DNA from 3 places in the Photobacterium sp. DA100 genome. Region 3 is predicted to be linked to each of the others. Evidence: predicted binding sites of a transcription regulator. Region 3 holds the regulator's gene; each other region holds the start of a gene.
The links. The regulator CRP, encoded in region 3, controls carbon source genes, mostly activating them, when cyclic AMP is high. The targets are predictions, from matches to a motif close to TGTGANNNNNNTCACA.

Region 1 (10,693 bases), 1.0 Mb from region 3:
GCGGCATTGGCGGGAACCGTCGGCGGGCGGATTGCACTCACCCACAGCCCTCGCTGTCTTAACTTATCGGCGAAACTAACCGCCCGCTCACTGCTACCCACCATCAAAGGCTTGATCGGAGTTGGGGTAGACACCATCTCAACATCAGGTGACAAATGCCCAGCCAAACACTCCCCTAGCGCGACCAGTTTTCCCCGCCGCCAGCCTTGTCGCTGGATCATGTCACATGCTGTAGACAGGGCATGGGCCTGCGCAGGTGGCATTGCCGTTGAATAAATAAAGTGGCGGGCAAACTGCACCAGGTATTCGGCAACATCTTGACTGCACAGTATCGCCGCCCCTTGCAGGCCAAATGCCTTGCCAAAGGTCACCACCAGGATATCTGGCTTGATGCCGGCATGATCACAGCTGCCGCGGCCAGACTCACCAAGTACCCCGCAGCCATGGGCATCATCGACAACCAACATGCTGCCGCTCTGCTGGCACACACCGGCTATATCACCGAGCGGCGAAAGATCCCCGTCCATGCTGAAAACCCCCTCGGTCACAACGAGCTTTGGGGAGCAATCGGGCATGCGCGAAAGCAGGCGGGATAATGAAGCGGGATCGTTATGAGCAAAACGCCGCATAGTTGCCGGAGACAGCATCCCCGCCTCAACCAACGAGGCGTGATTGAGCTTGTCTTGCAGCAGGTAATCGCCCTTTTGCAGCAAGGCAAACAAGAGTGCTTGGTTGGCACCAAAACCGCTGCTGAACAACAGCGCCTGATCGTAGCCCAACCATTCGGCAAGCTGCGACTGCAAGTACTGATGCGGAGAGTGAAAACCTGTCACCAACGGACTGGCGCCGCTACCGGCACCATAACGGGATAGCCCTTCCTGCCATGCGGCAACTAGCTCTGGATCTTGCGCAAGACCAAGATAGTCGTTGCTGGAAAAGTTCAGCAATGACTGTTCCCGCAACTGCACTGACATATTCTGTCCGCGCCCCAGGCAGCTCAATGTCCGATAAAGCCCTTGCTCCTGTCTGTCTTCAAGGGCCGACGCGATCCGTTGCTTAAACCGATGCATCGTAGAACAGCTCATCCTTGCTTGGTCGTGCGGCAACGCGCTCGGCCACTTGTCCCAACAACTCCTGTGCCTGCACTTCATCCGGCTTAGCTGCTTGCTCCTGGCGGTTGATCCCCAGTTTGGCGAACAACTGCATGTCCTTATCTTCGCCCGGGTTTGGCGTGGTCAGCAGCTTACAACCATAGAACACCGAGTTGGCACCGGCCATAAAGCAAAGCGCCTGCATTTGCTCATTCATATCTTCGCGGCCAGCCGATAGACGCACCGCCGATTTAGGCATGATGATCCGCGCTACCGCGATAATACGAATAAAGTCGAACGGATCGACATCATCGACAGACTCCAACGGGGTCCCTTTTACCTTAACCAGCATATTGATAGGCACACTTTCCGGATGGGTAGGCAGATTGGCCAACTCAACCAGCAATCCGGCTCGGTCGCGAGAGCTTTCCCCCATGCCGATGATCCCACCGGAGCAAATCTTCATGCCGGCCTCACGGACATGGCTCAGGGTATCGAGGCGGTCCTGGTAAGTACGGGTGGTAATGATATTGCCGTAGAACTCCGGTGAAGTATCGAGGTTGTGGTTGTAGTAGTCCAAGCCAGCATCGGCCAGCTCATTGGCTTGCGCGCCAGTGATCATGCCAAGTGTCATACAGGTTTCCAGCCCCATGGATTTCACCCCGCGGACCATCTCCAGCAGATAAGGCATATCGCGCTCTTTCGGGTTTTTCCATGCCGCTCCCATACAGAAACGGGTGGCGCCGGAGGTCTTCGCCTTGTGCGCCGCATCCAGCACCCGCTCAACTTCCAGCAGGCGCTCACGATCCACATCCGTGCGGTAGTGCGCGCTTTGCGGGCAATACTTGCAGTCTTCCGGACAGGCTCCTGTTTTAATAGAAAGCAAGGTGCTCACCTGTACCTTATTGGGATCATGGTACTGGCGGTGTACCTGCTGGGCCTCAAACACCAAATCCATAAATGGCTTGTCAAATAGCGCTTGAACTTCCTCGACTGTCCAGTCGTGACGTACTTCCACGTGTAATCACCTCTTATTATGATTTCAGCCAGCACAAACACGGGCTGCTGAATGATGCATTCATTGCTTCTTGTTACTTGGCTAGTCTACTTTGAGACGGTAGACTGTCAACCACCAACAAGGAGCAAGGTTTACAACTGTGCAAAAAACAAACAATACGGTCGATTTGGAATTTGACCAGCAGCATGTCTGGCACCCCTATACCTCAACCCTGAACCCACTCCCGTGTTACCCGGTAGTCAGTGCCAACGGGGTCTATTTGCAACTTGAGGACGGCAGGGAAATCATTGATGGCATGTCGTCGTGGTGGTCGACGATCCATGGCTACAACCATCCGGCCTTAACCGAAGCGGCTAAAGCCCAGCTCGATAAAATGTCACATGTGATGTTCGGCGGCATTACCCATCAGCCCGCTGTCGAGCTCTGCCGCAAGCTGGTCGCTATCACACCGCCCCCCCTGCAGCATGTTTTTCTCGCCGACTCAGGTTCCGTCGCAGTGGAAGTGGCACTGAAAATGGCGCTGCAGTACTGGCATGCCAGAGGCGAGCCGCGGGCAAAATTTCTCACGGTCAAACATGGCTATCATGGCGACACCTTTGCCGCCATGTCGGTCACCGACCCCGACAACTCGATGCACAGCCTGTACAAGGGGTTCCTGCCTGAGCATATCTTCGCCCAGTCGCCGGAGGGAGGCTTCTTTGAGCCTTGGCAAGAGTCGGATATTGATGATTTCCGCCACCAGCTCGAGCAGCAGCACCGCAACGTTGCCGCAGTAATTATCGAGCCTATCGTGCAAGGAGCGGGGGGGATGCGTATCTATCACCCGACCTTCCTCAAGCGGGTGCGACAGCTGTGCGACGAATACGGTATTTTGCTCATTGCCGATGAGATAGCGACCGGTTTTGGCCGCACCGGAAAATTATTTGCCTGCGAACATGCCGGTATCAGTCCTGATATTATGTGTGTCGGCAAGGCGCTGACGGGGGGGTACATGACCCTTTCGGCCACCCTTACCAGCAGCCATGTCGCAAATACGGTATGTGGCGGAGATGCGGGGTGCTTTATGCACGGCCCGACCTTCATGGGCAATCCGCTGGCCTGTGCGGTCGCCAATGCGAGCTTGGATATCCTCGCCCAAGGCAATTGGCTGCATCAAGTAAAAGCCATTGAAAAACAATTAGCTGAGTCACTTCCTGAGATTGAAGCACTCGACAAGGTCAAAGCCGTTCGCTGGCTGGGGGCCATCGGCGTGGTCGAGCTCCATGAGCCCGTTGAGATGGCCAGTATTCAGGAAACTTTTGTAGACAGTGGGGTATGGATTCGCCCATTTGGCACACTTGTCTACATAATGCCTCCATTTATCATTAATCAACAACAACTTAGCCAGCTCACTTCCGCCATCATGTTAGCACTTAAGTAGTATCGAAAAGCAGACAACTTCTAAAGATTGTCTGCTTATACTTTTCCTGAACGTTATAGCAAACCCAACTTCAGGTTGGCCCGTATTTATATAATGAATAACGTCAGTAAGGCTAATACTATGCAATTACCACTATTTCCGTTACAGATATACCTGCTGCCAGGTGGGATAAGTAAACTGCGTATTTTCGAACCACGCTATACCCGTTTAGTCAAACTGGCTATGGGGGACGGTAACGGCTTCGGCCTCTGCATGAAAGATGAAGCCACGCTGTGCCATTTCGGTACCCGGGTAATCATCACGGATTTCGAAAAGCTCCCTGATGGGCTGCTGGGCATTACCATCAAAGGCGTTGAAAAATTCCTGATCAATAAACATTGGCAAGAAGAAGATGGCTTACGGTTTGGCGATGTCACCCCGATCTCTAATTGGACCCCAAGCCAAATCAAGTTTGTCGATCGAGATATTTCCAATAGCCTAAAAGCCCTGTTCGACGAATATCCCGAACATGCCGAGAATTATCCCCTCCCCGATTACAATGACATGACTTGGGTATGTCAGCGATGGCTGGAGCTGTTGCCCCTGGAAACCAACCAGAAGCAATGGTTCATGAGCCGCAATGATCACCGTGCAGCCCTCTCTTTTCTGCACAATGTCATTGACGAACAGCTGAAAAGTGACAGTTAATGTGACAATTTAGGCAACCATATGTCTGTGGATGTGAATTTTTACAAAGGCATATTGACCTAACTCGGCAACAAAGTCAGTCAACCCTCAATCAGTTTCATCAACAAATGGCCATCATACATTGCTTGCTTCACCAGAGCAGCACCCGGCATTGTCGCCTGGGTATAGAAAGAGCTCTGCTCAATGACCAGATCCCGGTTGTACACCGGTAGCGACTGACTGCGGACACAATCCATGATCGCCGGATACAAAATATCTTTCGCACGGTTGAATTCACCACCGATCAAGACCTTCTCGGGATTGAACAGGTTAACCATGATTGCAATGGCTTGGCCCAAATGGTGGCCCAGCTCAACAATCACCTGCCTGGCCAATGTATCGCCAGCCATCGCCGCCTCACAAATCCGCTCTATCGTCAACGTCTTGCCATGAAGCGACGAGGGATGGCCTTCCCGCAGCCTCTGATCAACCTGCTCGATAACAGCCTTCACACTGGCTACCGTTTCAAGGCAACCGTGGTTGCCGCAGAAGCAGCGTTTGCCGTAGGGTTTGATCTGGATATGGCCCAGTTCACCGACGTTACCGATCCGCCCTTGCAGCACAACATTATCAAGCACGATACCGGCACCGACGCCGTGGTGGATAGACACCAAAATGGAATTAGCCACATCGCGGGAGTTACCGAACAGTTTTTCGGCCAGTGCCCAAGAGCGGGTATCATTACCGATAAATACCGGCAGCCCAGTTGCCTCATGGATTGCAGGCCCGAGTTCCAGGTTGTGTACATCGTAATGGGGCATCTGGATAACCATACCGGCATCGGAATTTACCAATCCCGGCAGTGACACGGCAATAGCCGTGATCCTATCTAGTTCACCGACATGATTGGCAAAGAAAGTGTGGATCTCGGTGATCAGCTTTTTCAGTACTTCATCTTGGTGCAGAACATCGATATCCTGACGCTCTTCCACCAGGATATCCCCGCCCAGCTCGTGCAAAGCGATGGTTAGGTAACCCCGCCCCAGTCGGATAGACAGAAATTGCCAACCCTCGTTGGCAGGCACCAACCCAACGGCAGGACGGCCCCGGCTGGAAGATTCCTGAATCGCGGTTTCTTTGATCAGGTGGGCATCAATGAGCTCACGGGTAATTTTGGTAATACTCGCAGGGGCTAGCTGGCTACGTTTGGATAGCTCAATGCGGGAGATTGGCCCAAACAAGTCAATAAGCTTGTACACGCTGCCGGCATTGTTTCTTTTGATATGGTCTATGTGACCTGGCTGAGCGACATACATGCCTAAACTCCCGGTAAAATCTGTCATCATTTAATACAAATTGAATTTTTTTACTTTGCGAACTAATTGTGAAGTCGATAATGTTAAGTCCGTGACAAGGGTCACGATGAATCATGAAAAACAAAGCAATTTTTGCCCTAGCTCTCATTGTACCGCAAAACTATTGCCTTTTTTTTAACTACAAAAATTAACCGACATAAAGACAGCTCCATGCAATTTTGCGATAATCACCGGTCGCAAAATCCCCCCACCATGAGGTTAACGGTGTACAAAATTAACGAAGTCTTTGAAACAATCCAAGGTGAAGGTGTATTTACCGGTGTACCTGCCATTTTTGTCAGGCTCCAAATCTGCCCTGTGGGCTGTGCCTGGTGCGATACCAAACAAACTTGGAGTGCTGAACCTCAGGATCACGGCTCTATCGAAGACGTCATGGCAAAGACCGGTGACTCCCCGCTCTGGACCGAGCTAGATGCACACGGCATCGTTAATTTACTTGCCCAGCAGCAGTACACCGCCAAACACGTCGTGATCACCGGCGGCGAGCCTTGTATCTACGATTTGCTGCCGCTTACTACCGCTCTTGAGCAAGCGGGCTTTAACTGCCAGATCGAAACCAGTGGTACGTCTGAGGTGCTGGCAACGGATAACACCTGGGTCACGGTTTCACCCAAAATCAACATGAAGGCCAAGCTTCCTGTGCTTGCAAGTGCGCTGGAACGTGCCGATGAGATCAAGCATCCCGTCGGTACCCAAAAAGATATCGAACAGCTTGATGAGCTGATCGCGGGAAAACAGCTCAAGGCCAACGTCAATATCGCCCTGCAGCCAATCAGCCAAAAGCCGAGGGCGACCGAGCTGTGTATCGAAACCTGCATCAAGCGCAACTGGCGCCTGTCTATCCAGACCCACAAATACCTCGCTATCGCGTAGTCGCTTGACATCGAGGTGACAGGCTACCTTATTCGGCTGTCTTACTTTCAGGACAGCCGCTCTATCTCCGAGACACATCTCCTTTCTTAACTTTGCATCTTTTTGCCCTATCTATACTGAGCAGAAACTAATACCAATAAAGATTCATGATCCAGTGACCTATTGGGGAAATTATTATGCGCAGTTACCTGGGATATACCCTGCTGGCTATCAGTAGCCTGCTGCTTGCTGCCTGTGGAGACAGCGGTAAGCCCGCCGAGCCCGTTGCAGGCACGCCCGTGCCCGTTTCAACCACCTTCACGGTTTCTGTCGATGCACCCGACGGTATGGTTCTTGCCGCCAATCAAGGTTTCTCTTTGATCAGCCCAGCCTATGCCAATGCAGTTAAACATCTTACCGAACAGAATTTCGCGGCTGTCTGGCTGGACGACAAAGGGAAAATTTTTGAATCTATCGATATCACCCGGCTTGAGGCCAAAGGAGATGGCAACTATGTCCTAGATGCGGGCACCCGGGCGCGGATCAATGCCGTCTTGCTGGTTGATCTGGACGGAGTTCCCGAGTACACCCTGGGCGAGAGCCTGCCCACCGGTTTGCTTATGACACCGCTGGCCGCTGAGCGCCTAGCCATTTCTCTTGAGTCATCGCTCACCTTCTATGCCCTTGCCCAGCGTGTTGTCGCCGATGAAAGCTGGGGCGTCTTCACTGACGTTTTCGAATCCGGGGCACAGGGGGCGGTTGCTCTCGCCCTAGAAGACATCAACAAGATCGCCATCGATATCCGTGATACCCTTTTCCCGAAAATCGGTATTCAAGGACTAACGCTCAAAGATCTGATGAGCCTGACCATCGTTCAGACCATGACCGAAGGCCGGCTTGAGCGGTTCTTTACCGAACAGTCGGCTGTCGCCGCCAATGTGCTGGCCATCCTCAATGACGGTTATTGGGAAATCAGTGCGTCAGAGGGCAACCAAGGCAAGGCGATTTTTGCCGACACGACATCGTATGACGGCAACGAAACCACAATCAGTGAGTTCAGCTGGGATAAAAGCGGCAGTGAAGATATCACCCTGACGGAAGTTTTCACCTACTTCAGTAACTCTACCAGCTTTGGCTCCGACGACATCCGCTCGCAAGTGCTTACAAACCAAGGCTGGGTCGGTCTGTTTAATTATCTTAAAGTACAATTTTCAACTGACCGCAGTGCTTTGCTAACCGATGCCGCACTCAATACCGATGCGGAGAGAGGCGTTACCCTAGAAGCCAAAGTTTACGCCCTATCGGGTAAAAAAATGCATGACTTCCTTTCGAGTAAGCAGAACCATTACCTCACCCGTTATATTGAAGACGACATGACATTCAGTGACGGTGCCTCAGGCTTCTACTTCACCTGGCGGCCAGAAAATGAAACCTACCTGCTTTGCGACAACACCAATGATAAGGACACCTGCCGAGCCTATCCATACCTTGCTCCTGACGCCGGGTTTACTTCGCTTGACGATATCAAGACGCCATTGTTCAACGTGGGTATCACTATTGACCAGGTCAACGGATTCAAACTTAGCGACAATATTGTCGCCGAGTTCATCGGTGATGATTTCTTCACTGTCCGCTACTGGAGCCGCATTGCAGCCAACGAGTGGACAATCCAGGACACCGGGGTATGGGCACCGACCACGGTATCGGGCAAACCGGTGATCCGGTTCGATGTACCGGACGTCATCAAGCAACTTGCCGACGACTACGCGTTCAATGGCCGCAATCTCTTCCTCATCGAGGACCGGGGTTTCGTTAATATCGGCGAGGTATTGCTCGAGCGGGCTGAGTTCCATTATTCAGGCTTTGATAATGATGCCAAGGCGCAGATTTTTGCCGCGGCAACACGGGACAACTTGCCGCCCTTTGGAGAATGTGTCTTTGGCAATACCAGCCTCGCCAATGAAGGGCTGTTCCTTAATGCTGTGACCGAGTGTGGCGGTGACGAGCGTTTCACTACCCAGTCAGTCAGTGATCTTACCGACAAGACCTTGGTTCAGATCAGTGAAGAGGGCGAAATTTCCGCTCACATCCTCCGCAGTGACAACAGTTGGGATCACTATCGCAATACCCTCAAGGAAACAAGCTCCCGTGCATGGTCCTTCACTGAAGAGGGCTACCTGAAGCTGTTCGGCAACACCAACATTGAAGATGAATTCGATTTCTGGGCGTTGACCAGTTATGAATACCAGCAAAATCTGCTGGCGATAAAGGTCTTCAGCCAGCAGGGACAGCAAGCTCAAATCACCAACCTGATGGCCCGCGAGTATTTACCGGGCACCCTGGCCGCTTGCCTTGATGGTGATTCTGGCTGGGATCAAACCACGGCAACCCCGGTTGTCAAAGAAAGCCTCGCCAACTACAACAACCAGGTCCAGCTCTGCAAACAGATCTGGTTTGGCCGCAACCCGATCTTCACCGAAGCGCTGTTAGTGGGACAGAGTGGCGATAACCGCGATGATAAAGCCCTAACTTTCGCCAGCGACAATGAGGAAGGCCAAGAGCGCTACCTGAAGCTCAGCGACACCTTCCAAGGTGAGTACTTCCTCGGCAGTTATATCGACAAAAGCGGTTGCGGTTTCAACTTCGATATCCGCTGGAAGATTGAAGATGATGGCACGCTGTATTACGAGTCAGTTGACGAGTCGTACCCGATGAATGAGCGGATCCAAATCACCGATACCGATGGTTTGAAACTGGCCATCAAAGCCTTCAACCACCAGGGGCGCTGGCAAACGGATGAATCTTTGAACTACGGCAGCGATGAAGGCGAGATCTGGAGCGACATCGTCACCTTGATTGACGCCAGCTCAGTACCCAATGTGGTTCCGACTGAACCGCCACCACCGGTTCAAGAAGAGACGCCACCTTCTGGTGAGACACCGCCACCAGAAGGGGAAACACCTCCGGCGGAAGAGGAGCCCGCAGGGCCACCAGCCGGAACAATACTCAATGATGGTGAAGTCTGTGCCTTCGATGTCACGGAAGAACAAGCACCTTAGAGATCCATCTATAACAGTAACAGCCCGGGAAAACGGGCTTTTACTGTTATAAAAAGCTGGAGAAATGCGGCTATCAACTTGAAGGACGTCAGAAAGACTATTATAAACTCGAGCAAGGCTTCGATGACAAAGTCTATTATGGCATGACTGCTAAAGAGCATTCGGCCCAACATTAAATTAACACCATAAGGCCAAGCCCCGTTTGGCCTCTTTGTCGCCAATCAGCAGCAACAAGATTAAATACCATGCAATAACAAAGCCCTAGACCACACACAGATCACATTCAGGTAATATTCTCAAACAGAATAGTTGCTCGGCATCACACCCACCACAACCAACCGTCTATTAACATTTCAAACACATTACAATATCCACAATAAAAATAAGAGATCATGGAAGATGCGTCTTACAATCGCCAACAAACTGCTGCTTACCCTATTTTCAGTTTTCACTATCGTCTTGGTAACCAGCCTTATTTATGAAGCAGGACAGCAAAAGAAGTTGCTGGAGTCGGTGATCAGCGAACAAACGCTGGATAAAGCCGGCAACTACTTTGATAGCTTAAATATGATGATGCTGACCGGGACTATGTCGCAAAAGGAAACCCTGCGCCAGAAGGTTCTCTCCCACAGTGGAATTGAGAATGTCAGGGTGATCCGGGGCCCTGGCATTACTCAGTTTTTCGGCCCCGGGCTAGACAACCAGGCTGCCGTTGACCACTTCGACCAACGCGCGCTGGCCGGAGAAACCATTGCCGAGACCATAACCACCGAGCGTGGCAGCAAACTCTTGGTGGCGCTGCCGATGAAGGCCAGAGCCGACTACCGGGGAACTAACTGTTTACAATGTCATATCGTACCGGAAAATGAGGTGCTCGGTGTTGTGCGGCTGGAGTACGATTTAGCCCCCCTGTACCAGCGTATTAACCAGCAGTTGCTTTCGGCAGGAAGCATTATGGCCGCCATCGCCGCAACCGGCTTCCTCTTTACTCTATTCATGATCCGCCGGATCATCGTCAACCCGCTCAAGCGTCTCTCAGACTACATGCGAACCACCAGCAAGAATAAAGATCTCAGTCAGCGGCTCAATGACAACCGGCAAGATGAAATCGGAGAACTCTGCAACAGCTATGATCAAATGCTGGACAATTTCTCCACAAGCCTGGAGCAAGTACAGCATACGTCGGTATCGCTCAGCGAACAGGCCAACCA
Region 2 (10,693 bases), 370 kb from region 3:
GCGGAAGCCGGTCACAAGATGGCGGTCTATGATCCGTATTTTGCCGATGAGCCTGCCGTGTTGGAGACGCAATATGACTTTGTGACCTGTACGGAAGCAATCGAACACTTTTATACGCCTGCGAAGGAGTGGGGGCAGCTGGTTGGTATGGTAAAGCCCGGTGGTTGGCTGGGCCTGATGACCAAACTGGCACGAGATGCAGATGCCTTTGCGCAATGGCATTACAAGAACGATCCGACCCACGTGAGCTTTTTTAGCCGCGAAACATTCCACTATCTGGCCCAACGAGATGGCCTGGCGGTGGAATTTGTCGGGAATGATGTAATTTTGCTGAGGAAAACCCAGTAATGACCCGTAAGAAAAGAAGCCGTACTACCGGGATGTCCGATCAGGTAGTCACCGTAAAGACCCGCACCCAGCACGACCTTGATGGTCTGCAGCGTAAGAAAGATCGTAAGCGCAAAGGCCTGAAATCTGGTAGCCGCCACTCAGTGGTAACGCCAGAAGATGCCCGCAAAGCCGCCCAGCGTAAAGATCCACGCCATGGCAGCAAGAAAGCGATCCCATTGATTGTCGAGCCGAAGAAGCCGATGACCAAGCAGCAGCGTCGCATGAGCGCCGAGCAGGAGCTGCAGATGCTGGAAAATGATGCCCAGCTAATGATACTGCTTGATCGCCTTGAGGCCGGTGAGAAACTGGGCGCAGGCCTGCAGAAGCAAGTTGACCAGAAGCTGGACCGTATCGAGCAGCTGATGAACCAGCTAGGTTTGCTGGACGAAGACGAGCCGGAGATGGAAGAGGTAGCGACTCGCGGTCCTCGTTCCGATGACGATTTGCTCGATCAGTTCGAAAACATGGACTACGACGATTTCGACAAGGAGTAAGCCTTGCAGGATATGACATTGTGGCTAGGACTGGCCGGCCTGATTGTTGCGGTACTGGCAAGCTATGCCGGCTATTTGTTGTATAAACTTTACCAGCAGACCCAGCGCCACAAGGCGTTTCTTGCCCGCGCCCAGCGCCAGCAGGAAGAAGGGATCAAGCAGCGCAATGCCAACATCATGGAAAGCGTCTTGATCATCGCCGAAGCTGGCAAGCAGGATGAGTGCGATATGTCAGAAATTGCCATCCGCCTGTACAAACTGATGGAGGTCCTGCAGGGCGATCATCAGGTTGACTTTGCCAGCCAGTACCCGGCGATGCACGAGCTATATCAGGTGGTGAAGGACATGCCTCGCGGTGAGCAGCGCAAGACCCTGGCCAAAAAAGAGCGGATGCAGCTGGATTTGGTCAGGATGAAGGCCGAAGCCCGCCTGCTGGACACCATCAAGTCTGAGTTGGACTTGATCTTGGCGGCCAAGCCAGCCGCTTGATACCGGTTGCTGTTTTCCCCTGTCTATACTCAGAGGCAGGGGAAAATTGATCGGCTTGGCAGTTTAGTTAACTCCTATCTACATCTTAACCAAGTTGTGTCACACTGGACGGCCAATATTTTCTCCCCTCTAATTTAGTGGAAGTAAGTCATGTCAAATGAGCAGATTATTTGGGATCAGGCCCTAATCGAAAAATATAACTATTCGGGGCCGCGCTATACCTCTTACCCGACGGCGTTGGAGTTTCACGAAGCGTTCACGCCCGCGGAATTTGACATGGCGTGTGCCCAGTATCCTGAGCGCAACCTGTCTTTGTATGTTCATATCCCGTTCTGCCACAAGCTGTGCTACTACTGTGGCTGTAACAAAATTATCACCCGCCACCAGCACAAGGCCGATCAGTACCTTGATGCGCTGGAGCAGGAGATCCGCCAGCGTGCGGCGCTGCTGGGCGAGCGAACTGTCAGCCAGCTGCACTGGGGTGGTGGTACGCCGACGTTCCTGACCAAGCCGCAGGTGAGCCGCCTGATGGGATTGCTGCGCGAGCAGTTTACCTTTGCGCCCGATGCCGAGATCAGTATCGAGGTTGATCCGCGCGAAATTGAGTTAGATATGCTTGACCACCTGCGGAGCGAGGGGTTCAACCGCCTGAGTATCGGGGTACAGGACTTCAACAAAGAAGTTCAGAAGTTGGTTAACCGAGAGCAGGACGAAGCCTTTATTTTCGCCATGGCTGAACGCGCCCGCGAGCTGGGTTTCCGTTCGACCAACCTGGATTTGATCTACGGGCTGCCAAAGCAGACCCCTGAATTGTTTGCCCAGACGCTGGAGCAGGTGCTGACCATGCGCCCGGGTCGCCTGTCTATTTTCAACTATGCCCATATGCCGAAGCTGTTTGCTGCCCAGCGCAAGATCAAGGAGGCGGATCTACCGCAGGCCAATGAGAAGCTGACCATTTTGCAGCAGACCATCGCCACTCTGACCGGCGCCGGCTACCAGTTTATTGGAATGGATCATTTTGCCTTGCCGGAAGATGAACTGGCTGTTGCCCAGCGCGAAGGGATCTTGCACCGCAACTTCCAGGGCTATACCACCCAGGGGGACTGTGATCTGCTGGGGCTGGGGGTATCGGCGATTTCGATGATTGGTGATTGCTATGCCCAGAACCAGAAAGAGCTGAAGCAATACTACGCCAGCGTCGGCGAAAAGCGCGAAGCGCTGTGGAAAGGGGTTTCGCTGGACGGCGATGACCTGCTGCGCCGCGAGGTGATCAAGTCTTTGATCTGTAACTTCCATTTGGATAAAACCGCGATTGAGCAGCAGTTTGGTATCGAGTTCGATAGCTATTTTGCCGAAGATATCGAGTTGCTGCAGACCTTCATTAACGACGGGCTGGTTGAGGTGAGCGATACCGCGATTGATGTCGTGCCGAAGGGCCGCTTGCTGATCCGCAATATCTGTATGAGCTTTGATAAGTACCTGCGCCACCGCGCCCGTCAGCAGCAGTTCTCTCGGGTGATTTAACCCCTCCGATGGTTGTATCGCGCAGATAAACAAAAAGCCCTCGAGCCGCAATGGTTCGGGGGCTTTTTGGTATCGGCTGAGCTGAGGGATCAGCCGTTAAACATGTTCACCGCGGCAATCAGTGCCAGGATCCCGGCAGCGAAATGGCCTGGGCCATTGGCTGCGATTTCGCTGACGGCAGGCATTGCCACGCTGAATGAAACGATACTTTCCAGCATGGTGGGGTTCCCACTGTGTTCTTGGTGTTATGTTGCGTTGTGTGGTCGGCTTCAGGGGAGGCTGCAGCCGGGGGGTATTGTACGCAAAACGAGCGAAGATGGAATGGGGGTAGGTCAAAAAATGGCCAGTGATAGCGATTAATTTGCTTTGCGCTTGTCGATGTGGAAAGTCCCCCTGCTGCTGCCTGCGGGGGCGTTTCCTTACCGCTCCATAAAGGCAAGCGTTAATCTGTCACGACGTTGAGCTCTTTGAGCTTGCGGGTCAGGGTGTTGCGTCCCCAGCCCAGCAGACGGGCCGCTTCCTGTTTATGGCCGTGGGTGTGCTCTAGCGCCGCTTCCAGCAGAATTTTCTCAAACTCCGGTAATGCTTCGCCAAGCAGGTTCTGATGGCCCTGGCGCAAGTTGTCGAAGGCCCATTTTTCCAATGCATGGTGCCAATGCTGGTGGCCACCCTCGCCGGCTTCCGGCTGGCTCGGGGCAATCAGCTCCGGCGGCAAGTCGGCCGGCAGGATTTCCTTGCCGCTGGCCATGACGGTGAGCCAACGACAAGTGTTTTCCAGCTGGCGGACATTGCCCGGCCAGTCCAGCGTCGTCAGGGCCTCCTCGGTATCCGGGTGGAGGGTTTTGACCTCGACCCCCAGCTCATCGGAAGCGCGCTTGAGAAAGTGGCGGGTCAGTTGCGGAATGTCCTGGCGGCGGTCTTTGAGCGCAGGCAGGTGGACCCGGATCACGTTGAGGCGGTGGAACAGATCTTCGCGGAAATCCCCGTCGGCGACCAACCGCTCGAGGTTCTGGTGGGTGGCGGCAATGATCCGGACATCGACATTGACCGGCGAGTGGCCGCCGACGCGGTAGAACTGGCCGTCGGCCAGTACCCTCAGCAAGCGGGTCTGGATATCCAGCGGCATATCACCGATTTCATCAAGGAACAGGGTACCGCCGTTGGCCTGTTCGAAACGGCCCTGGCGGACATTGTTGGCACCGGTAAAGGCGCCTTTTTCGTGGCCAAACAGCTCCGATTCGATCAGGTCTTTGGGAATTGCCGCCATATTGAGGGCAATGAACTCCTTGTGGCTGCGTGGGCTGTGACGGTGCAGCGCATGGGCAACCAGTTCTTTACCGGTACCGGACTCACCGTTGATCAGTACCGATATCGAAGAGCGGGACAGACGGCCGATGGCTCGGAACACCTCCTGCATTGCGGGTGCCTCGCCGATGATCTCCGGCGCATTCTTTTCTATCGTCTCCGGCTGCTGCTGGCGCTTCTGCTCCTGGCTGTGGGTGACGGCACGCTCGACCAGGCTTACGGCCTCATCGATATCGAATGGCTTGGGTAGGTATTCGAAGGCCCCTTCCTGGTAGGCGTTCACCGCGGCATCGAGATCGGAATGGGCGGTCATGATGATGACCGGCAGGGTGGGGTAATCGGTCTGTAGCACCTTGAGCAACGAAAAACCATCCATCCCCGGCATGCGGATATCGGAGACCAGTACGTCGGGTACGCTGCGCTCCAGGGCTTCGACCACGCTGTCGGCATTGGCGAAGGTTTCACATTTCAGTCCGGCTGCATTGAGGGTCCGCTCCAGTACCCAGCGGATTGAGCTGTCGTCATCAACGACCCAAATTAGTCCTTTGCTCATGGTGAATCCTCTACATAATCGGTAAATACAAGGTGAATTTGGTATGGCCCGGCCAGCTCACGACTTCTATCTTGCCTTGGTGCTGGTCGACCAGGTTCTGTGCAATGGACAACCCTAGCCCAGTGCCGCCCTCGCGCCCGGTGACCATGGGGTAGAACAAGGTGTCCTGAATGTCACTCGGGATCCCGGGGCCATCGTCGATAATGTCGATCTTGGCGGCCACCCGATAGCGTTTGCCGTGGATCAGCGCCTGGTGGGCGGTGCGGGTCTTGAGGGTGATATTGCCGCCGCCGTGTTGCTTGAGGGCCAGTGAGGCATTGCTGACAATATTGAGGATGGCCTGCTCCAGCTGCTCGGCATCCATGGTGAAGTCGGGCAGGCTGGGATCGTAGTCGCGGTGCAGCTGGATATTCTCGCCGCAGTCGATACTGATCAACTGGCGGACTTTCTCCAGGACCACATGGATGTTGTCTTTCTGGCGGCTGCCGGGACGCTGCGGCCCGAGCAGGCGGTCGACCAGGTTGCGCAGCCGATCGGCCTGCTCGATGATCATCTGGGTGTATTCGGTATAGCTGGGGTCGGGCAGGGTTTTCTCCAGCAGCTGGGCGGCGCCGCGCAGGCCGCCAAGTGGGTTCTTGATTTCATGGGCCAGCCCGCGGACCAACTCCCTGGCGGCTTGCTGCTGGGCGTGCTGGCTGAGCTCCTGGCTGATCCGGCGCTGCTGGTCAATCGGCTTGAGCTCTAGCAGAATCAACAGCTCGCGCTGCCACGACAGCGGGCTGGCATTGAGCTCCAGTGTGTGGTGACGGCCGTCGATGACAAATGTCACGTCGCTGTCGGCCAGTCCTTGCCCACTTTGTAGCGTTTCCGGGATCAGGGTTAAATCCAGCGAGGTATGCTGGAGCAGATCCGGGAAGCGGGTGTTGTTGAGCCGGCGCTTGCTGAACGACAACAGCTGCTCAGCGGCCGGGTTGACGTAGCGTATGGTCAGCGACTCATCGAGCAACACGATTGCCGTGACTTGGTTGTCCAGGATCAGGGAAGAAAAGTCAGCCGTCACAATTACCATCCTTGTTGGTGCAATTCATCATGGTGCATTGAACTGCAAATGCACCATATTGGTGCAATCAAGTGTAGCCTGTCTGTCTGGTATCGTGAACGAAAAAATGGCGAACGCCTGTTATTTGGGCACTGGGTGCGGTGCCGGGCGTTGGTTGATACGGGCACGGTGCAAGAAGACAGTAATTTCTTCTGATGATGCAATAACCTTGCCGTGTTTGAGCAAATCGACCTGCAGGGTATGGCTGCCGCGATCAATGTTGGTGAGGGGCCAGGTCAGTTGGGTCTGCGGACGGCCGTATGGTTCACCATCAAGACGCAACTGGGCGCTATGGCCTTGGTTGAGTTTACGGTTAGCGACCGCGGCTACCATGATGTGGCCCTGGTTATCGCGCAGGGTTTGCTGATCCGCCGGACTGGTGAGCGCGATGCTTGGTAGCGGTAGGGCTGCGTCGCTGGGCGAGGGAGCGGTTTTCGGCACGGCATCGATTGTGCTCGGCAGCGGAGGAGATGAGACTTCCGGTGGCTGGATGTAGAGCGCCGAGGCTCCGGGGTGAGGCTTATCGGAAAAGTGGGTGGTGCCGTCTTCATCTTGCCAGGTATAGATCTGGGAGGCTGACGTGGTGGGCGGGAGCGTGGCCAAAGCCGCTAAAAAAGCCGCGAGTACATGCGGGATCCAGTACATGGTGTGCTATTGGGTTGTGGGTGTTGCGGTTATTGTTAGCAGCCTCCGGGAGGGGGGCAAGATCAAAAAGGCCAGCTTGTGAAGCTGGCCTAAATCAATTGTATCGACTTATATATCAGTTACTTAAACTGAGTAGTACAGTTCGAATTCAAGCGGGTGAGTCGTCATGTTCACTTTCTCGACATCCTGGGATTTCAGAGCGATGTAAGAATCGATGAAATCGTCAGAGAATACGCCACCGGCAGTTAGGAACTCACGGTCGTCGCTTAGTGCCTGTAGTGCGCCCTGTAGTGATTCAGCAACTGTTGGGATTTCAGCGGCTTCTTCTGCTGGTAGGTCGTACAGATCTTTGTCCATGGCTTCGCCCGGGTGGATCTTGTTCTGGATACCGTCAAGGCCAGCCATTAGCATGGCTGCGAAAGCCAGGTATGGGTTTGCCGCTGGATCACCGAAGCGAACTTCGATACGGCGTGCTTTCGGGCTTGGTACCACTGGGATACGGATAGAAGCAGAGCGGTTACGTGCAGAGTAAGCTAGCATAACCGGCGCTTCGAAGCCCGGTACCAGACGCTTGTATGAGTTGGTAGCTGGGTTGGCAAATGCGTTGATTGCGCGAGCGTGCTTGATGATACCGCCGATGTAGTAAAGCGCAGTTTCAGACAGGCCGCCGTACTTGTCGCCTGCAAACAGGTTAACACCGTCTTTCGCCAGTGACTGGTGGACGTGCATACCTGAGCCGTTGTCGCCAACCAGTGGCTTAGGCATGAAGGTGGCTGTTTTGCCAAATGCGTGAGCGACGTTGTGCACCACGTACTTGTAGATTTGGATTTCGTCGGCTTTGGTTGTTAGCGTGTTGAAGCGGGTAGCGATTTCGTTCTGGCCCGCCGTCGCAACTTCGTGGTGGTGGGCTTCAACGACCAGGCCCATCTCTTCCATGATGAGACACATGGCAGAACGGATGTCCTGTGATGAGTCAACCGGAGCGACTGGGAAGTAACCGCCTTTAACGCCTGGACGGTGGCCTTTGTTACCGCCTTCGAAGTCAGAGCCTGTGTTCCAGGCTGCTTCTACGTCGTCGATCTTGAAGAAAGAGCCTGACATGTCTGTCGCGAACTTCACGTCGTCGAATAGGAAGAACTCTGGCTCAGGGCCGACTAGTACTGTGTCGGCAATGCCGGTTGAGCGCATGAAATCTTCCGCACGCTTGGCAATAGATCGTGGGTCACGGTCGTAGCCTTGCATTGTAGCAGGCTCTAGGATGTCACAGCGGATGTTCAGGGTTGCATCTTCGGTGAACGGGTCTAGTACCGCGCTCGCTGCATCTGGCATCATCACCATATCTGATTCGTTGATACCTTTCCAACCAGCAACAGAAGAGCCGTCGAACATCTTGCCTTCTTCGAAGAAGTCAGCATCGATCTGGTGGGCAGGGATAGAGATGTGCTGCTCTTTACCCTTGGTATCGGTAAAGCGTAGGTCAACAAACTTAACTTCGTTTTCCTGGATCAGCGCAAGTACGTTTTCTACTGACATCTTGAGTAACCTCCGGTGTTAGGTTGGGCAACTAGCCGCAACAAATTAGGAATGAGCGTGTTCTGCTCTATTGCCCAAGTACATTGCGAGAACCGTGCCAACTTTTAAAAGCCCCAAAATAGCGCACTTAGTCGGTATTCCGGGCTGAATTTATCCATCAACTGCACCTTTTTGGGGAATGCTTGCACCATTATGGTGCGTGGTGGGGCGTATTCCCCTTTCTGGTGCGCGTATCTACATTAGCCCACCGCGGCATATTGTCAATCGGCGGAGAGGGAAAAAGCACGGCAGCAAGCCGGTTGGGCTAGTACTTTACTCGCTAGGTATGCGGAAAAACGCACGGTGAGAGCGGGGGAGATAAAAAAGGCGGTGATATAAATCACATATTACGTGGGTTTTGGCGTAAAATCTGTTAGATTATGAGCCGTTTTTTTAACCAAGTAGCGCCATCCGGTCGCTGCATGTTCTGAGTGAATGTGAATCCATGTCTAATCCACAGATCGATAAATTAAGAAATATCGCAATTATTGCGCACGTTGACCACGGTAAAACCACCCTGGTTGACAAACTGCTTCAGCAGTCTGGCACGTTAGAGTCTCGCGGTGAAGTTGAAGAACGCGTAATGGATTCCAACGACATCGAAAAAGAACGTGGTATTACCATTCTTGCCAAGAACACAGCGATTAACTGGAATGATTACCGCATCAACATCGTAGATACCCCGGGACACGCCGACTTCGGTGGTGAAGTAGAGCGTATCATGTCGATGGTTGACTCTGTACTGCTGATCGTTGATGCCGTTGACGGCCCAATGCCTCAGACGCGCTTCGTAACCCAGAAGGCGTTTGCCCACGGCCTGAAGCCAATCGTGGTTATCAACAAGATCGACCGTCCGGGCGCGCGTCCTGACTGGGTGATGGATCAGGTCTTCGACCTGTTCGACAACCTGGGTGCGACCGACGAGCAGCTGGACTTCCAGGTTGTTTACGCATCAGCACTTAACGGCTGGGCAACGCTGGAAGAAGGCGAGACTGGCGATGACATGGAACCATTGTTCCAGGCTATCGTTGACAACGTTGCTGCACCTGACGTTGATGTTGACGGTGCCCTGCAGATGCAGATTTCTCAGCTTGACTACAGCTCATACGTGGGTGTTATCGGTGTAGGCCGTGTTACCCGTGGTAGCGTGAAGCCGAACCAGCAAGTGACTGTTATCGGTGCAGACGGCAAAACCCGCAACGGTAAAGTTGGCACGATCCTTGGCTACCTTGGCCTTGAGCGTCACGAAGTTGAGCAGGCGACTGCCGGCGACATCATCGCAATCACCGGTCTGGGTGAGCTAAAGATCTCTGATACTATCTGTGACGTGAACGCGGTTGAAGCGCTACCTGCTTTGTCTGTTGACGAGCCAACAGTAACCATGACGTTCCAGGTAAACACTTCTCCGTTCGCTGGTAAAGAAGGTAAGTACGTCACTTCACGTAACATCCTTGAGCGCCTGCAGAAAGAATTGGTACACAACGTTGCCCTGCGCGTTGAAGAAACTGAAGACCCGGACAAGTTCCGCGTCTCTGGCCGTGGTGAACTTCACCTGTCTATCCTGATCGAAAACATGCGTCGTGAAGGCTTCGAGCTAGCGGTATCTCGTCCTGAAGTTATCATCAAAGAAGAAGATGATCAGCTGATGGAACCGTTCGAAACCGTGACTATCGATGTCCAGGAAGAGCACCAGGGCGGTATCATGGAGAACATCGGCCTGCGTAAGGGTGAGCTGACTGACATGTCTCCAGATGGCAAAGGCCGTGTGCGCATGGACTTCATGATGCCTTCTCGTGGCCTGATCGGTTTCCAGACTGAGTTCATGACCTTGACTTCTGGTTCTGGCCTGATGTACCACACGTTTGACCACTACGGCCCACACAAAGGCGGTACCATCGGTCAGCGTAACAATGGTGTGTTGATTGCTAACGCAGCGGGTAAAGCCCTGACTAACGCCCTGTTTAACCTGCAGGAGCGTGGTCGCCTGTTCATCGGTCACGGTGTAGAAGTGTACGAAGGTATGATCATCGGTATTCACAGCCGTGACAACGACCTGACGGTTAACGCCCTGAAAGGTAAGCAGCTAACTAACGTTCGTGCATCTGGTACCGATGACGCGCAGGTGCTGACTCCGCCGATCAAGTACACGCTTGAGCAAGCACTGGAGTTCATCGATGATGACGAGCTAGTGGAAGTAACACCTGAAAGCATCCGTATTCGTAAGAAACTACTTACGGAAACCGATCGTAAGCGTGCCAGCCGCTCAGCAAAATAATTGCTAGCTGTTAGCCGTTAAACCATCCCCCCATCGGTGCTACCATGGGGGGATTGTTGTATCTGAACCCTACAAAAAAAAAGAAGAACGACTATGCAACCCATCATTATTACCGGGGGACCGGGAGCAGGGAAAACCTCGCTGCTCGACGCCTTGGCTCGGCGCGGGTACATGACTTTCCCGGAAGTCTCCCGAGCCTTGATCCGCGAGCAGGCGGCCCTGCCTGGCGGTGTGCTGCCCTGGACGGATCTGCCCCGCTTTGCCGCGCTTTGCCTCGATAGGATGAGCAACCAGCGCGAGCAGGCCAAGCGTGGAACCATGCCGGCCTTTGTTGACCGGGCAATTGG
Region 3 (10,693 bases):
AGCACTTTGAGCACCCCAATCCACTGGCACCCAAAGTGTTTATCAGCGAGCTGATGGTCGGCCAGTTTAGCTCCTTGCTGCAGCAAACGGTCAGGGATCTGGTTGATCAGGTTCCCGAGCAGGCCATGCACGATCCGGCCTTTTTGTATGGTGGCCGATTGTGGGATCTGGACTACGCGACCTATGAGTTGCTGGCGGCAGAGAGCGAATATGCCGGCTGGCTGGCCGCCCATGGTTTCGGGGCCAATCACTTTACTGTCAGCCTCAACCAGCTCGAGCAGTTTACCGAGGTGGCCGAGGTCAATCACCTACTGCGCCATAACGGTTTCGAAATCAATAGTTCGGGCGGTGAGGTCAAGGGCAGTCCCGAGGTGATGCTGGAGCAGTCATCGACCATGGCTGATAGGGTAGAGGTCGGCTTTACCGATGGTGTGTATACCATCCCCGGTGGCTTCTATGAGTTTGCCAAGCGTTATCCGAAGGAAGACGGCGAGCTGTATACCGGCTTTGTCGAGGCGTCGGCTGACAAGATCTTCGAAAGTACCGACGCAGGTTAACGTCGCAGCCCTCGCTGCAGCGGGTAGCGTAAAAGTCCCAAGCCCAAGAGCCTGTGGCCACTTGCTGTCACAGGCTCAGTTCTATGCGTTGTACTAATGCTTGAAACTGTCGAGCGGATAGCCCAAGTGAGCTCCAGGCGAGTGGCGCTTCACCCTCTCGTGCTGCTCGAGGTAGTGGCGGCTGTCACTGAAACCGGTCATTTCGATGGTATCAGGAAGCGGCGAAATGATCCCGCGGTGCAAGTGGTGGGAGCTGTGTGGTGAAAAGCGTTCGATGTCCATACCGGTATTCCATTACAGGTGATGAGGGTTGATATGCACAATGTAGCATTAAGCGGTGTAGATACAAGCATAAAAACAGTGATGCGCTAGACAGTAATGCTGTGTAAGTATGAAAGGGGCGGGCGAGAGGCAATAAAAAAAGCCGCATGATGCGGCTTTTGGCTATCTGCTTGTTCAAACGGGCTGCTTAGCGCGTACCGTAAACAACGATGGTCTTACCGTGGGCTGAGATCAGGTTCTGCTCTTCCAGCATCTTCAAGATGCGGCCCACCGTCTCGCGGGAACAGCCAACAATCTGGCCGATTTCCTGACGGGTGATCTTGATCTGCATACCGTCTGGGTGCGTCATTGCGTCTGGCTGTTTGGCCAGGTTCAATAGTGTCTGTGCGATACGGCCGGTAACATCCAAGAATGCCAAGTCACCTACTTTCTGGCTCGTCACCTGAAGGCGGCTTGCCATCTGTGCCGATAGGCGCATTAGGATATCCGGGTTAACCTGGATAAGCTGGCGGAATTTCTTGAACGAAATTTCTGCTACTTCACAAGGGGTCTTGGCACGAACCCAAGCGGTACGCTCTTGGCCTTCTTCGAATAGGCCTAATTCACCGATGAAGTCACCTTGGTTTAGGTAAGACAGGATCATTTCCTTACCTTCTTCATCCTTGATCAGGACCGCAACAGAACCTTTGACGATGTAGTAGAGCGTCTCTGCTTTTTCACCCGCGTGGATCAAAGTACTCTTTGATGGGTATTTATGAATGTGGCAATGGGAAAGAAACCACTCTAGAGTTGGATCTGTTTGAGGTTTACCTGGAACCATATTACTAACTTCCTCTGCGTTTGTTGCCCAACAACGACGTCCTTCAAAATGAGGCTGGGCCTAATCATAATTAGCTCGTCGTTTAGGATATTCAGTCAACCGCTGGGCTGCAAGCTCACGTGAATAATTAGTTCAGATTTTATCTTTTTTCGGCGCGCTTTTCTTGATATTGATCTATCTGAAAAGGCCATTTTGTAGTCATAAGTGTGCACATGATCACACAGTTGCTAGATAGTGCCCAAAGCCCCTAAAAGTTGTAAGGAGAAAGCAATGCAATCACGAGTGAAATGGGTCGAAAATATGACCTTTCTAGGACAGTCAAATTCTGGCCACAGCGTAGTTATGGACGGTAACGGTGGCGAAAAAGCACCGAGTCCGATGGAGTTGGTATTGATGGCTGCAGGCGGGTGTAGCTCGGTGGATGTGGTTGATGGTCTTAAGTCGGCGGGGCAGAAAATTACCGGCTGCGAAGCGCAGATCTCCTCGGTACGACGCGAGCAGGCCCCGCGCATTTTTACCACGGCCAATTTGCATTTCGTCGTCACTGGTGAAAACTTGGATGAAGCGGTTGTGGCCAAGACGGTAGCAGACTCGTTGGAAAAATACTGCTCGGTATGCCTGATGTTGGGTGAAGGGGTCGAGATGACCCATTCATACGAAGTGCTGGAGCAGCTTTGATCTAGCGGCATTAGTCGAGATCGGCGAGCAGCGCCAGTCGCTGCTCGGCGGTCAGCTCGGTGACGGCCCGGTAGTGGGGATGGTCGATCCCCATTTTCACATGGGCCCCCTGCTTGAGCAGGCTGATGTCTGACTGGCTCAGCTCAAAGCGCAAGAAGTGGACGCTGGATGTTTTGTTCCGGTCTTCCCGGGCTAGGTCCTCGTCGCATATAGGACTTACTCGCTCCCCGCCATTGACTTGGATCCACGTTTTCCGTTCAATACCGACCAGCCGCTGCAGCTGGCGTTTGCGCTCCTCCGGCGCCGGGTACTCGATCATCATCGTAGCCTTCCAATTACTGCCGTCGGGGATCAGCGGATTGTAGGCCGCAAGTTCGTCGGCGATCCCTTCGGGCTCGAAGATCCGCTCAACGCGCAGCATTTCCTGGATCTGGTACTGGATGGTCAGCCTGTCTTCGAAATAGAGCTTTACATCGGGGCCGATCGCGATGCGCCGTGGCTGTTTATGGGCCATTACCCGCTGCCGGAACTCAGGCCGTTGGCGGGCATATACCTCGAGGGACATTAGGTCGGAAGCGGAAAGGGTCATGGGAGCTCCTTGTTGGTTGAAGGTCATAGCCCATAGGCTTTGCGCAGTAAGGTAATGGGATGCTCGGCCTGCTCGATATTGCTGGCCAAATTGGCCAGGTGGGTGGCTGCCATCGGGCAGTCGCTGGTGAAATGATCCAGCGGATGCAGCTCGAGTTTGCGGACCACCGGGCGGCCAATTTTAACGGCGAGCTCATGGCTCTCGACCTTGACCGCGTAAGTACCGTCGTGGCCGGAGCAGCGCGGCTGGGTATGCAGGGTCGTGCCGGGAACCAACTTGAGGATCTCTTCGGTTTTCATGCCGATATTCTGCACCCGCTGGTGGCAGGCGACTTGGTAGCCGATGTCTCCCAGGGGATGCGGAAAGTCGGTGTTGAGCAAGCCGGCCTTGTGGCGGAGCGACAGATATTCAAAAGGGTCGAAGAAGGCGTCCCGCACCCTTAGCACGTCCGGGTCATCCGGAAACAACAGCGGCAGCTCCTGTTTGAACATCAGTACGCACGAGGGGATGGGGGCGGTAAGGTCGAAGCCTTGCTCAACCATGCCCAGCAGCACCGGGATATTGCGTTCCTTGGCCTGGCGGACACTTTCGAGATCTCCCAGCTCCATTTTGGGCATTCCGCAGCACTGCTCGGATTTTACCAGCTCGATGGCGATACCGTTATGCTCGAAGACTTTGAAGAAGTCGGTGCCGACGGCGGGGCTGTTGTAGTTGCCATAGCAGGTGGCGAACAGGGCGATCTTGCCGGTTGTCCCGTTGGCGGGCTGGGGGGCAATCGCCGACGGCACGTTGGGGACGGATTTGCGCAGGGTTCGGCTGTGGTAAGCCGGGACCGGGGCGTCCTTGTGCACCCCGGCTTTGTGCAGTACTCCCCGGAAATGCACATTGTTGTTGAGGGCGTTGACGGTTTTGTCGATGACGGGAAGGGTCGCGGCTTTGCCGACGGCGTCAGTGCTCGACAAGATCTTGTCACGGAGGCTGGCACCATGGTGCTTGAAGTGGTTCGCCTTGGCGCGTAGCATCAGGTGGGGAAAGTCGACATTCCACTCATGAGGCGGAACATACGGGCATTTGGTCATGTAGCACATATCGCAGAGATAGCACTGGTCGCTCACCTTGCTAAAGTCTGCTGGGTCGACGCCGTCAACTTCCAGGGTGGATGACTCATCGATCAAATCGAATAGGGTCGGGAAAGCGTGGCATAGGTTGACGCAGCGGCGGCACCCGTGGCAGATATCAAATACCCGCCCCAGCTCTTGGTTAAGGGCATCGGTGTCGTAAAAGTCTTCACTTTGCCAGTCGATGGCATGGCGGGTCGGGGCTTCTATCCCGCCCTCTTTTTTGTTTTTCATGGCATGGTTCCCGGTAGGGAAGCAGAAGGCACGGCTCCTGCTTCAGGTGCTGCCATAGGCGGACTCAGTCGTCGAGCTGGTCTAGGGCTTTCTGGAAGCGGTTGGCGTGGCTTCGCTCGGCCTTAGCGAGGGTCTCGAACCAGTCGGCAATTTCATCGAAGCCTTCCTCGCGGGCTTTGGCGGCCATGCCCGGGTACATGTCGGTGTATTCGTGGGTTTCGCCAGCAATGGCGGCTTTGAGGTTATTGCCGGTATCGCCCATAGGCAAGCCGGTAGCCGGGTCACCGACCTCTTCGAGGTACTCAAGGTGGCCATGGGCATGACCGGTTTCCCCTTCGGCCGTGGAACGAAAGACGGCTGCGACATCGTTGTAGCCCTCGACATCGGCTTTGGCGGCAAAGTAGAGGTAGCGCCGGTTGGCCTGGCTTTCACCGGCGAAAGCATCTTTGAGGTTCTGTTCAGTGGCGGAGCCTTTGAGAGCCATGGGAAGTCCTCCTCTTGGTAATTATTGAGACATCACTCAATAAGATTAAAGAAGAGAACTTCCATTTCAGCCAATAGATTCTCTAGGCCAATACCATCGCTTTTATCGATGGTTTAACCGATTTTACCGGTATCGATCAATTGCTGGATCAGCGGCCGCATGATGAGCTCCATCGCGAAGCTCATCTTGCCGCCGGGTACCACCAGGGTGTTGTGGCGCGACATAAACGAGCCCTGAATCATTGACAGCAGGTAGGGGAAGTCGACATTCTTGATCCCGCGGAAGCGGATCACCACGAAGCTTTCATCCAGGCTCGGGATCCCCTTGGCACTGAGGGGATTGGAGGTATCGACCGTTGGCACCCGCTGGAAATTGATATGGGTGCGGGAGAATTGCGGGGTGATGTAATTGAGGTAGTCATCCATCGAGCGCACGATGGACTCCATCACCGCCTCGCGGGAGTGGCCGCGATCCCGGGTGTCCCTGACAATTTTCTGGATCCACTCGAGGTTGACGATAGGCACCATGCCGATAAGTAGGTCGACATGCTGGGCGGCATTGACCTCGCCATCAACCACCCCGCCGTGTAGCCCTTCATAGAACAGCAGGTCGGTATTTTCTGGCAGGGTCTGCCAAGGCGTGAACGTGCCCGGCATCTGGTTGTACGGCACGGCTTCGTCAAACGTGTGCAGGTAACGGCGGAACTGGCCGCTGCCGTCTGCGCCGTACTGGCGGAAGAAAGTCTCCAGCAGCGGGAAGTCGTTGGCCTGGGGCCCGAAATAGCTGATATGGCGGCCTTGCTCTTTGGCCTTGCGGATTTCGACGTCCATTTCCGGACGGGTGAAGCGGTGAAAACTGTCGCCTTCAAGCCAGGCAGCATTGATGCCCATCATATTGAACATCTTACGGAATGCTTCGGAGGTGGTAGACGTACCCGCCCCCGAGGACCCTGTTACTGCAATAATGGGGTGTTTTGCAGACATGACAAACCCTGTCGTTAACATTAACGGAAAGAGTTATTAACAGGGCTGGGCGGCAAGGTCAAGCCGGGATGTCAAAAATGCAGGGTCGACAGAATTTGCGAGGGGTTAGCGGTGTCCCAACTGGCGTTTGGATTTGATGTCGATGGTTTCATGCAGTTCCGAGTAAACGATCACCGCCTCGCCGCTTTCCAATTGCTGGCGCACCCTGGCTACCTTGGCAGCCAAGGACAGCTCGCGTTCGCCGTAGTCGGTCCCTTCGCGCAAGACGAAATGTTCGATGATGTTGGTCAGGGTTTCGGGATCAATGTCTTGCCAAGGGATATTCATAACGGCACTTTTTCTGTTGCAGACGATACGACGATTATATTGGCAAATACATCAGTTGTAGAGGGATAAGAGCGGTTCTAAGGCTCTGAGGTTCTATGGCCCTATGGGTAAAAGCCTAAGATATTAAAAAGTTAAAGGTTTGACACAGGCTGTCGGCTTTAAGATTCTGTTTGCAGGACCGCAGGACCGCAGGACCGCAGGACCGCAGGACCCAGAGTTTCACTCCTGAACTAGGAGCCAGAACCTAGGATCTTGTGAAACCACGCTGGCACTGTCTTCTCCAGCCAGAAGTCCGGTTGGCGCCACGAACCGGTGACGAAGCCGACATGGCCGCCGTACTGGTACAGATCATATCGGATATGGGGGGGAAGCGGGCCGGTGGGGATCACGGCCTCGGTCATGAACGGGTCGTCCTTGGCGTGGATCACCCGCAACGGGATGGCGACATCGCCCAGTCGGGACAGCCCGCTGCAGCGCTGGTAGTAATCGGCGGCATCCTTGAAGCCGTGCAGCGGCGCGGTGACGAACTCGTCGAATTGCCACAGGGTTTCGAGCTGTTTGGCATCTTCGCCCGAGAGAGGCATCGCATCGGGCAGGGCGGCGATCTTCCGCTCCAGGTTGCGCTTCATCGAGCCGAGCAGGTACTGCTGGTAGACTTTGGAGAAGCCTTGCTGGATCCGCTCCGAGCAGGCAGCTAGATCCAGCGGGGGAGAAATCACCTGGGCGGCCGTGAGCTGCGAGTGGTCGCCACTTTCGGCCAGGTAGTTGACCAACATATTGCCACCGAGCGAGACCCCGACGGCAAAGAAAGGGCGCCCGGGGAGTTGCTGGCGCAGCCACTGGATGAAAAAGCGGGCATCGCTGGTTTCCCCCGAATGGTAGCCGCGTGGCTTGCGGTTCAGCTCGCCGCTGCAGCCGCGAAAGTGCATCATTACCCCGAGCCAGCCCTGTTGCTTGGCGGCATGGAGCAAACCGTTGGCATAGGGGCTGTGGAAGCTGCCTTCCAGGCCGTGGAACAGGATCAGCACCGGTTGGCGGGGCAGGCAGTCGGCAGCAGGCGCAGTCCAGGCCAAATCGAGGAAGTCACCATCCGGCGTCTCGATCCGCTGGGTAAGGGGCATGAACAATGGCTTGCGGCGCAAAAAGCGCGGCAGCAGGGTCTGCAGGTGGGGATTGGCAAGCCCTTTGGCTGGGTGGAAAGCCATTGTCATAACGTTACCTCGGTGTTATTTCGCCAGCAGTTTGTCAATTAATGCCATGGCTCCCTGGCGATGGCAATAGCGGGCCAGGTTCGCGGCCGGCTCTTGCTCTGCTACGTGGCGAAGCAGCATTTGGTTTAGCACTGCTATCAAGTCATGCTGCTGCTGGCGCTCCATCTGCAGTTCGAAGTCCTTGAGTTGCTCGTACCCGTCGCTATCTAGCTGGGGTTTCAGCGCTCGGCGCATATGACGGTAGCGTTCGAGTAAGCCTTCGGTCGGCTGGAGGCTGTCCTCCAGCTGCAGCAGCTGAGCGTGCGAGAGGCCAATGGCCTGTGCATCGAGCCAGATCATCAGCAGGGCCAGATTGACGCTACCTTTGTGGAAAGTCTGCAGAGCCAGGCAGGCGGCCTCGACGTCCGCCTTGAAATAATGGTTGTAGCTGAACTGCCAAAAAGCATCATGGCTCAGTGCATTACTCTGGGGCATGCTGCTGCTCCATCGCCTCGAGTTCTTCCTGCAGCTCCATCCATTCCATCTCGACCTCTTCTAGCGATGACTTGGCATCGGCTTGAAGCTGCAGCTGTTCGTTGAGGCGTGCCTTGTTTTCCGCCTCGTAGATGCTGCTGTCGCTGAGCTGGGCTTCGGCATCGGCGATAGTGGCATTGAGCTTGTCCATCTTGGTTTCAAGCTGGGTGATTTTCTTGCGCAGCGGGGCGGTGAGCTTGCGCAGCTCGGCCTCGAGGCGCTTTTGCTCTTTGCGCGAGGCGGCGCTGTTGTCCTTGGTCACATCCGGCTTGCTGGCCTGCAGCTCGCGGCGCTCGTTGCGCTGCTGTTCGGTCAGCCACTTGTGGTAGTCATTGAGATCACCGTTGAACGGTACGACTTGGCGATCATGGACCAGATAGAGATCATCGGTGGTAGCACGCAGTAGGAAACGGTCGTGGCTGACAATCACCATGGCACCATCATAAGACTGCAGGGCAAGCGTGAGCGCCTGGCGCATGTCGAGATCGAGGTGGTTGGTCGGTTCATCGAGTAGCAACAGGTTAGGGCGCTGCCATACAATCAGCGCCAAGACCAGACGGGCTTTCTCGCCACCGGAGAACGGGCCGACCTTTTCCAGCGCCTTGTCACCCAAGAAGCCGAAGCTGCCGAGGTAGTCGCGCAGTTGCTGCTCGGTGGCCTGCGGGGCAATACGGGCCATATGCTGGACCGGGGTGTCGTCCATGTACAGGGTCTCGAGTTGGTGCTGGGCAAAGTAGCCAATCTTCACACCTTGCGAGTAGGCCAGATCCCCGGCCTTGGCAGGCAGCTCGCCAGCCAGCATCTTGATCAGGGTCGACTTACCGGCACCGTTGCGGCCCAGCAGGCCGATGCGGCTGCCCGGCACCAGATTGAGACGGATCTTCTCGAGGATCAGGTTGTCGCCATAGCCGGCGGCGACTTGGTCCATCATCAAGATAGGGTTCGGCAGGGCGCTCGGCTCGCGGAATTCGAAGCTGAACGGGTTGTCGAACTGGGCCGGCAGGACTTTTTCCATCCGCTCCAGCGCCTTGATCCGGCTCTGGGCCTGGCGGGCCTTGCTGGCCTTGTAGCGGAAGCGGTCGATATAGGACTGCATGTGGGCCATCTGCTTCTGCTGCTTTTGGTACATCGCCTGCTGCAAGATCAGTTTTTCTGCGCGCTGGGTTTCAAACGACGAGTAGTTACCGGTGTAGCTATTCATGGTTTGGTTTTCGATATGGATGATCCGGTTGACCACAGGATCGAGAAAATCGCGGTCGTGCGAGATCAGCACAAGGGTACCGCGGTAGCTCTGCAGCCACTTCTCCAGCCACATCACGGCATCGAGGTCGAGGTGGTTGGTTGGTTCATCGAGCAGCAGCAGATCGGAGCGGCATAGCAGGGCCTGGGCGAGGTTGAGGCGCATCCGCCAACCACCTGAGAATTGGGTCAGGTGCCAGCTCATTTGCTCCTGCGAGAAGCCCAGGCCGTCCAGCAGCTCGGCGGCACGGGCACGGATACTGTAGCCACCGATGGCTTCCAGCTTGCCGTGCAGCTCCGCGACCTTGGTGCCGTTGTCAGCTTGCTCTGCGGCGTGCAGATCGGCTTCCAGCTGGCGGTATTCACGGTCACCGTCAATCACGTACTCCAGCGCCTCGCGCTCGAGGGCAGGGGTTTCCTGAGCAACCCATGCCAGCTCCCAGTTGGCCGGGTACTGGCAGTTGCCGGCATCGACACTGAGCTCATGCTTGAGCAGGGCAAACAGGGTGGATTTACCACAGCCATTTTTGCCGACCAGACCGACCTTGTCGCCCGGGTGGATAGTCGCCGTGGCTTGGTCAAGCAGGATCTTGCCACCGCGTAGAAGTTGGATATCGGAAAAAGTGATCATTGACTGTGCCGGGGATGCCCGCTCCGCAAAAACTAAATGCAAGAATAAGTGCGGAGTCTACCGCAAAGCGGCGGTGACCGCTAATATCGCCCTGCAATGAGAAAAGGGAAGCATGCAGGAGGCTAAGGGCGATTAATCGATCTTCTTTGGCTGCAATTATGTATTATGTGGATATAGGTTAATGAAAAGTTGTAACTCATGGTGAAATAAACCTATTTTGCCGCTGAACAAGGAATGCTATGTCAGCAAAAGGACTTCCACGCATACTCGTACTCTATGCCCATCCCGATCCGGAGGCTTCGGTCGCTAACCGCGCCATGCTGGCGGCAATTGGCAGTTTGCCCCATGTCACGGTCCATGATCTCTATGCGGCCTATCCCGATTTTTTCATCGATATCACCCTCGAGCGCGAGTTGGTCAGGGACCATGATGTCATCGTGTTCCAGCACCCGCTGTATATGTATTCCTGCCCGTCGCTGCTCAAGGAGTGGATCGATGTGGTCCTGAGCAAGGGGTTTGCCCATGGTGAGGGAACACAGACCCAGGGCAAGTACTGGCGCTCGGTGATCACCACCGGCGGGGCGGCGGAAGCCTATACCCCGGATGGCTACAACCGCTGCAGTGTCGATGAAATCCTTCGCCCGTTCGAGCTCAGTGCCATGCTGTGCCGGATGACTTGGCTGCCCCCGCTGGTGCTGCACTGGGCGCGGCGAATACCGGCCCAGGAGCGCCAGCAACACGCCGAGCTTTACCGCCAATGGCTGGAAGCACCAATGGCCTTGATGGAGGAGGTGAAGGATGGCGAGTGATGTATTGTCGGTCAGTGTCGTTTTCCTTGCCGCCGCGGTGGTGGCGGTGCCGATCGCCCAGCGGTTGGGGTTGGGCTCGGTGCTGGGCTATCTGTTGGCGGGGATCGCCATTGGTCCGTGGGGGCTGAGGCTGATTTCTGATGTCGATGCGATTCTCCATTTCTCCGAATTCGGTGTGGTGCTGCTGCTGTTCCTCATAGGCCTGGAGCTCAACCCCA

Region 1: a site for CRP is predicted at 5,602-5,617, ahead of PTW35_RS06250 (ROK family protein). Genes of this name have one in related genera too.
Region 2: a site for CRP is predicted at 8,401-8,416, ahead of typA (translational GTPase TypA). Genes of this name have one in related genera too.

Annotation. Positions count from the first base shown of each region.
Region 1 is NZ_CP119423.1:1,278,418-1,289,110, reverse strand. Features, by position in the region: gene bioF (8-amino-7-oxononanoate synthase) at 1-1,070, opposite strand, end outside; gene bioB (biotin synthase BioB) at 1,057-2,109, opposite strand; gene bioA (adenosylmethionine--8-amino-7-oxononanoate transaminase) at 2,249-3,529, shown strand; gene PTW35_RS06255 (LON peptidase substrate-binding domain-containing protein) at 3,650-4,216, shown strand; gene PTW35_RS06250 (ROK family protein) at 4,297-5,511, opposite strand; gene queE (7-carboxy-7-deazaguanine synthase QueE) at 5,776-6,444, shown strand; gene PTW35_RS06240 (hydrogenase expression protein HypA) at 6,621-9,482, shown strand; partial or broken gene PTW35_RS06235 (N-acetyltransferase) at 9,530-9,658, shown strand; gene PTW35_RS06230 (methyl-accepting chemotaxis protein) at 9,882-10,693, shown strand, end outside.
Region 2 is NZ_CP119423.1:3,729,189-3,739,881, reverse strand. Features, by position in the region: gene PTW35_RS17070 (class I SAM-dependent methyltransferase) at 1-348, shown strand, start outside; gene yihI (Der GTPase-activating protein YihI) at 348-884, shown strand; gene PTW35_RS17060 (DUF2489 domain-containing protein) at 897-1,373, shown strand; gene hemN (oxygen-independent coproporphyrinogen III oxidase) at 1,524-2,897, shown strand; gene PTW35_RS17050 (hypothetical protein) at 2,987-3,115, opposite strand; gene glnG (nitrogen regulation protein NR(I)) at 3,340-4,755, opposite strand; gene glnL (nitrogen regulation protein NR(II)) at 4,766-5,815, opposite strand; gene PTW35_RS17035 (DUF4124 domain-containing protein) at 5,936-6,499, opposite strand; gene glnA (glutamate--ammonia ligase) at 6,623-8,032, opposite strand; gene typA (translational GTPase TypA) at 8,517-10,346, shown strand; gene PTW35_RS17020 (AAA family ATPase) at 10,440-10,693, shown strand, end outside.
Region 3 is NZ_CP119423.1:229,336-240,028, forward strand. Features, by position in the region: gene PTW35_RS01110 (DUF1338 domain-containing protein) at 1-557, shown strand, start outside; gene PTW35_RS01115 (hypothetical protein) at 651-839, opposite strand; gene crp (cAMP-activated global transcriptional regulator CRP) at 1,027-1,659, opposite strand; gene PTW35_RS01125 (OsmC family protein) at 1,930-2,337, shown strand; gene PTW35_RS01130 (DUF3501 family protein) at 2,348-2,926, opposite strand; gene PTW35_RS01135 (heterodisulfide reductase-related iron-sulfur binding cluster) at 2,950-4,278, opposite strand; gene PTW35_RS01140 (rubrerythrin family protein) at 4,343-4,762, opposite strand; gene PTW35_RS01145 (phosphoribulokinase) at 4,876-5,745, opposite strand; gene PTW35_RS01150 (YheU family protein) at 5,851-6,072, opposite strand; gene PTW35_RS01155 (hydrolase) at 6,303-7,283, opposite strand; gene PTW35_RS01160 (TIGR02444 family protein) at 7,299-7,757, opposite strand; gene PTW35_RS01165 (ABC transporter ATP-binding protein) at 7,744-9,666, opposite strand; gene kefG (glutathione-regulated potassium-efflux system ancillary protein KefG) at 9,906-10,475, shown strand; gene kefB (glutathione-regulated potassium-efflux system protein KefB) at 10,465-10,693, shown strand, end outside.